Regions from separate parts of the Chryseobacterium sp. Y16C genome, predicted to be linked through region 2. Evidence: riboswitches for the same ligand, from Rfam matches in the RefSeq annotation. Region 2 holds a riboswitch; the other holds the start of a gene.

Region 1 (3,496 bases), 1.3 Mb from region 2:
ACCTTTTCTGTCAAATAATTTGGTGTTCAGCTGGTTTTCGATTTCTTTAATATGCTTGGTTACAGCGGGCTGTGAAATATTAAGCTCCTCTGAAGCTTTTGTAAAGCTCGACCGGGAAGCTACGGTGTGAAAAACTTTTAATCTGTAATCAAACATAATTTAAAGGTATGAAATAAAGAGCAATCCTATAAATCAGAGAAACTTTTATTCTTAAGACTATCAAATCTTTTGTTTTTTGCTTCTCCGATTTTTTGTTTCGTATAAATACTGTTGTTTCCAGAAAATAAATAAGAGACAACACAGGCAATGGCCACGTAGATCCCACATTCGGCTCCAAATAATTCAATTCCCATAAGCATACAGGCTAGTGGAGTATTGGTAGCTCCTGCAAAAACAGCCACAAATCCCATTCCTGCAAGCAAGCCAAACGGAAGGGGTATAAAGAATGACAAAGCACTTCCCAAAGTAGCCCCAATAAAGAATAACGGGGTTACTTCACCTCCTTTGAAACCTGCAGAAAGGGTAAAAATGGTAAATGTCATTTTTAAGGCAAAATCATAGAGTGGAAGCTGCTTTTCAAAAGATTCTACAATGGTTGGAATTCCCAGACCGATATATCTCGTCGTTCCCATTATAAAAACGGCTACTGCGACAATAACTCCGCCAATAACAGGACGAAACGGAGGATATTTAATATTAGATTTAAAAACCGAACTGGCCCAATGAATCACTTTACTGAACGTTGCGGCACAGATGCCAAAAGCAATTCCTGCAATAATACTGTATAAAATAGGAAGAAATTCAAGTTTTGGGATAAGATCTATATGATAGTGGGTGTGTTTTATGTTCCAAAGATTGGTTACCCAATCTGCTAAAATTGCAGCGATAAATGCAGGAAAAATGGCAGTATAACGAATTCTTCCGATCAGGAAAACTTCAAGTCCGAAAAGAGCTCCGGCTAAAGGTGTTCCGAAGACTGAACCAAAACCTGCTGCGATAGCAGAAATGATTAAAATCTTTCGTTCATTTTTGTCGAGCTTAAATGGTTGGGTTAATTGGTCGGCAATCGCTCCGGCCATTTGTAAAGCGGTTCCTTCACGACCTGCAGAACCTCCGAAAAGGTGAGTGATTATCGTTCCCAAGTATACAAAAGGAGCCATTTTAAAAGGAATAATCTCTTTTGGGGTATGGATGTTTTCAAGCAATAAGTTGTTTCCGGCTTCAATGTCCTTACCAAAATAATAGTATAAAAGTCCCACCGAGAAACCGGCAACTGGCAGAAAGGCAATCAGCCATATATGATTTTCCCTGAAGTTCGTTGCCCATTCCAAAGATTGTAAAAAACCTGCTGAAGCACTTCCTACGAATGCACCTATAATAAGACTTATGCACAGCCATTTTAAAATATAAGGCAAAGCAGGAAATCTTCTGAAGAAAAATTGAATATGAAACTTTGTTTTGCTGCTGAATGTTCGTTGGTTTTTTGACATAACTTTCCTGATCGAATTACTGTTAATAATCTTTTAATCAGGCGTCATCAGCTTTTGAAAAGCGGTTGGGTAAGGAAGAACACCATTTCCTTTTAATACTGCAAATATAAGAATTATAATTACAAGATAAAAGATTTATTATTCATATTGGCTTTAGCTAAATTTAATATTGCCCTTTATTTGAAATAAAAATTGATAAAAACGGATAATCGCTTATTGTTTTAGTATATAGGATAATGCATCACCTTATCTATTTCAATGGGGTTATTGTATTTTCTGATAACCTCCTGCATGCTTTTGGTTTGGGTATTTAGCTCATCTACAGTATGAATTTCCTTTCCGTTGATATTAATTCTAAGATCGTTATTGGATTTGTTGAAATTATTTCTTTCAAAGGCGAAAGGATCATTATAAAACTCCATCATCAGCTTGTGTTTTTGCTTTTCGTTGATAGGAACGGCTTTATTTCCAAAGCTGGATTCCAGAAAATCTGAAGTGGAGTAGATCTTATCAAGTTTGCTGCTTTTAACAAGAGTATACATATAATTTTTCTTGGCATCAGATAATTCAAAGATCAAACCGGGTAATCCACGGAATTTAAAAGGTCCTTCATTAAATGGAATATCTTTACAGAACCATGCAGTCCAGCTTCTTCCACCAAATTTTGCTGTTGCTTTTTGCAGGGTGTAATTTTCCACCTTTTTAGTCTCATCAGCAATCGTCCAGTTGATTTTATCAGTAGTTTTAAATGTATAATATCCATTTTTGATATTGATGAAGTTCTCATTATCAAAGGAATTGATCTTTCTTTTCACCACCTGGCCTGTCATATCCGTATAACTGGAATTCATTCCGAATTTTTTATTCAAAGAATCTGTAGTGGCAAGATCTTTCCCATAGAATTTCACTTCTTTCGGAGTGATATCCAGAATCATATTCACTTTTTCATAACCCGTCTCAGTAGAGTCCATCTTATACTGAAGCTCATAAATATATCGGTGGGTTTGTGAACTAACCAAAGAAATGATCAGTAAACAAGAAAGTGTTAATAAATTTTTCATAATTAATAATTTTGGAGTTGAGTCTATCTAAAATAAGAATGATCAAGAATATATTTTCTGCTGATTCTTATGCTATCAAAAATATCTTTATCACTGGAGTCCTGTTCAAGGAACCAATAGTTCAGTCCTGCTTTTTCTCTGGCTTCAAAAATCCTTTTAAAATCAATCGTTCCGTTTCCGATTTCTGCAAAGTCTTTTGTACCGGCTTTCATGTCTTTCACATGCCATAGGGGAAATCTTTTCGGGTATTTCTCAAAATAAACCAGCGGATCTAAACCGGCTTTTGAAATCCAATACAAATCCAGTTCCATTTTAACTAAATCTGAAGACGTGTTTTCCAGGATGAAATCATAAATATTTTTTGAATCATCAAACTTTTCAAACTCAAAATCATGGTTGTGGTAGGCAAACTGAATTTCTGCCTTTTTCGTAACGTCTCCTGACTTATTGAATAATTCCGGAAGCTTTAGATAATTTTCAACCGTTCGTTCCTCCGGAAAAAGATAAGAACAAACCATGTATTTTGAGCCGATGAAATGTAAATCTTCAACTGATTTTTCCCAATTTTTTAATAAAGTGCCGTCATCGTTATGAAGAATACCTGTGGTATGATGTGAGCTGATTACTTTTAACCCCACATTTTTCAGAACAGACTGAAACTCATTTCTGGTTTTTCCGAAGAAAGAGCCGTTATAACCATAGATTTCCAATTCTGTAAATCCTAATTCAGCCAGTTTCTCAAATGTTTTTTCGAGGTTTTTGGCAATAGCATCACGAACGGTGTACAACTGAATGGCCAATGATTTTTTATTCATATTTAAATTAGAAGTTCCACAAGAATATAATCCTAAGAATCCCAGTGAAGATAAGGTAATGAAATCTTTTCTATCCATTATAAAAAGGGTTTCATCTCATCTTCGATCTGCGTTCTCAGTTCCATAAGAC
Region 2 (3,496 bases):
ATTTCGTTAACAAATATACCATTCGTACTTCCAAAATGTTTACGTCTGATAACCGAGTAGATGCGTGCACCAAGTTCAGAAAGATGAAAGGGCTTGGCCAGGTAATCATCTGCACCAAGTTTTAAACCATCTATTTTATCCTCGATAGCATCTTTTGCTGAAATGATGATCACGCCATCCTGTTTGCTTCTCGATCTAAGATTTTCCAGGATGCTGAGTCCATCTCCGGAGGGCAGCATAAGGTCGAGCAGGATACAGTCGTAATTATATTCTTCCGTTTTAAATATAGCTTCCTGGTAATCAGATGCAAATTCACAGACATAATTTTCACCCTTGAGATAGGACGAAATATTTTCTGCAAGTTCCTGTTGGTCTTCGATAATCAAAATTTTCATGGCTTAAAGGTAAAATCTGAATTTTGGAGAATTTCTGGATTTTTGTGATAGTCTATAATCTTATGAAAGGAGTGAATTTTTAGATTCGGGAACTTCTTTGAGTACAAATCGTTTGGTAAGCAATCCGATGATAAGTCCTACAGCAGTTCCCACGATTATCCCGCCTAAGACATCCGAGGGGTAATGGACACCGTTATAAATCCTACTATAGCTCACCAGTAACATCCAGATGAAAAGTTTGACTTTTATATCTTTATGATGAGGGGGTAGAATTATGGAAAGTAGTACAGTTAAAGCCATTGCATTGGCAGCATGGGAGGATACAAAACCGTAAAGACCACCGGGACCTGCTTTACTGAGACGTATCAATGGTATGAGCAAGGGCTCATGTGAAGGGCGGAGACGCTGAACAAGATGTTTAATCAGTCCTGATGATATCTGGTCAGCTAATGTAATGGCTATTGCGATCGCAACAAAGATGTACAAACTCCGTTTTTTATATACTTTTACTAAAAATAACGCAAGGGCCAGATATAGTGGGACCCAGAACCATTTATTACTTGCCCAGTACATGACCTCATCCAGTGCATCATTATGTGCATGGTTGATGTAAAGAAGCAAACGTTTATCTAAATCTTTGAGTTTTACAAAAAAGTCTGAAAGAACAGCTAGACCTAAAATGATGAGATTATGTGACATTTTAAATTACATTTAGTTTATATCCGATATAGGCTACAAAGCATCCTGCTGCCAGCAGTGAAATTGACCACTTTGTAGCGCTTCCATAAGTAAGATGGGCAATACCGATGCCTACGGTCACGAGCATGATAAGGGCTATTATAAGGGCTATCCATTGCATAGTAGGAAAAATCAGTGCAACAATCATTGGTATCATCGCACTTGAAAAGTTGCAAATGGAAGAAATAATAACGCCCCGCAGACTATCTTTCAGTATCCGCTTTCCGAGCTGCGTTGTGGCAAGTTTGCCGTGCGATGCAAGATTAAGCTGTTTTTCAGCATGGATCAGGTGGGTGTGCTGGCGTGAATATTCTGAAAAAAAATAGATAAAGGCTCCTGATACCGTGGTGGCAAATGCTACTTTCAATGCCAGCGATAAAGTGATCGGCATGCCTTCAGATGTTAGGACATGACCGGTCACCAGTGCCAGAACAGTGAGAATTCCATCTATCAATCCCAACAGCAATGCAAAAAGGTTATTTTTAAACAGATTTTTCATCGCGTGCGGTGAACGGGTGTGATCATCTTTTTGCCAGCAAGCAACTGGTCAAGACTGTGTACAACAGCTCCTGTTTTTTCGATGGCATTTACGATGTCGTCATAGGGGAGATCGATTCCTTCAACAGTAATTTCCATACCGACTGTCTCCATATCTATTTCGTTGACCACAATGCTCAGTCCTTCTACCTGCTCTATGCTTTCTATAGCCGTGGCAATTTCAGTGATATCGGGAAGGTCCTTGGCTTTATCGACATCCAGTAATAATTGTCTTATACCCATGATCTACATATTTTGCATTGTTTTATTTTTCTCGGGTACGATCAGCATTGGAACAGGTGATGAATGTAGAATATCTTCGCTTACACTTTCCTTGAATAGTCTTCCAAGACCTTTACGCTCGTGCGTGCCAGCAACAATTAGTTGGGCATTCCACTCTCTGGCTGCAGATAGAACACTCTCTTTTATTCGTCCGTCCATTACAAAGATTTTTGTTTGTACTCCATCAGAGAATTTCATAGAAAGGTTTTCCAGATAGTGCATGTTTTGCATAAATGTTTTATCGGATTCGGCGGGGTTAACTTCTGTAAGCATATCCATATGATATTCTTTGGAATTTTCAACATGCAGCAAAGCAACTTCAGCTGTCAACTGCTTGGCTAAAGTATAGCCACATTTTACAACATTTTGTGACAAAGGAGTTTCGTCAACCATGATTAAGATTTTTTTTATTGATTCCATAGTATTTTGGATTTAATTGTTATTAGATATAAATTAGGGATTGAATACGGCTGAAGACATGAAACAGATTGATATCTTCCCGAAAAGTAAGGTTGCTTTAAATTGTATATAGGGATAGGATTACACCAGATCATCCGACGCAAATAAAGATGGTTTATCATCCTATGATAAACAAAATATAAATTGTTATGGGCGTTTGAAGATTGTTTTAGAAGCATGCTCAACCTGATTAAAATGTTATACATCTAATTTAATCAGGCGTCATCAGCTCTTTAGAGCGGTTGGGTAAGGAAGAACACCATTTCCTTTTTTCTTTAGTAAATGTATTAATTTTTTTTTAATCGCACTCTTTTTTTTAAAATATTTCCGACCTAAGCGAAGCTAAGGAGTTTCAATCTTTCTTAGTATGCTCATATTTGTATCAGCGCTTTGCTTGTTTTTACGCCTTAGTTTTTGCTCTGCCTTCTCCTTCTCTTCTTTTTTTTCATGTTGAACTCAAATATCTGTTCCTCTGGATCTTCGGACATTCCACCTAACAAAAGTGAATCCAACAGTCCCCATTCACCTATTAAACTTCCGCTGTTTATCATAAAATCGAATAGCGGATGGAGTTCATCTTTAAGAGATGTCATATTTATATTCGTGGGATTTGGAGGTGTGGTTTGTTTGTTGCTAGGCGGTTCACTGAGTTTGTTGTCGGCAAACAGCTTTTGGAATACGTTAGCAGAGAATTGCTTGCCCAAATGTGAACCGTTGAATACATGACCGGTATTGTGATCTATAAAGGTAATTCCATACAATCTGCCCTGTTCATTTCTTCTGATTACTGTATTTATTCCGTGCTCTATTAAATAAGTGGTAAACTCCTTTTCATTGCTGGTTATTGTTAAGGCCGCAGAAATAATCAGACTGGTTTTCTCTTTAATTTCGGGACGTAGTATTTTACTCTTTTCAAAATGTGATCGAAGAGCTATAAGTCCCGCCTGTTTTCCGAAAAGGGATGCTTTAAATGGATTACCTATTTTAGCACCGCCAGTATCCAGAACGCTATATACTAGTCCCTCTTTGATCTCACCTTTATAATCTTTTTTTACATGTTCAGCGGTAATATTGAAAAGTGAAAG

The links. A riboswitch is a leader RNA that binds a small molecule or an ion and turns the genes downstream of it on or off. The one in region 2 is predicted to bind fluoride.
Region 1: linked by a shared signal. The riboswitch ahead of MKS83_RS22125 (voltage-gated chloride channel family protein) and the one ahead of MKS83_RS05475 (universal stress protein) in region 2 are both predicted to bind fluoride.

Annotation. Positions count from the first base shown of each region.
Region 1 is NZ_CP092711.1:4,856,595-4,860,090, forward strand. Features, by position in the region: gene MKS83_RS22120 (LysR family transcriptional regulator) at 1-156, opposite strand, end outside; gene MKS83_RS22125 (voltage-gated chloride channel family protein) at 186-1,490, opposite strand; fluoride riboswitch at 1,522-1,589, opposite strand; gene MKS83_RS22130 (GLPGLI family protein) at 1,712-2,551, opposite strand; gene MKS83_RS22135 (sugar phosphate isomerase/epimerase family protein) at 2,575-3,444, opposite strand; gene MKS83_RS22140 (acyl-CoA thioesterase) at 3,444-3,496, opposite strand, start outside.
Region 2 is NZ_CP092711.1:1,254,969-1,258,464, reverse strand. Features, by position in the region: gene MKS83_RS05495 (response regulator transcription factor) at 1-395, opposite strand, end outside; gene MKS83_RS05490 (phosphatase PAP2 family protein) at 456-1,094, opposite strand; gene MKS83_RS05485 (hypothetical protein) at 1,096-1,632, opposite strand; gene MKS83_RS05480 (DUF211 domain-containing protein) at 1,629-1,913, opposite strand; gene MKS83_RS05475 (universal stress protein) at 1,917-2,372, opposite strand; fluoride riboswitch at 2,621-2,687, opposite strand; gene mobB (conjugal transfer protein MobB) at 2,819-3,496, opposite strand, start outside.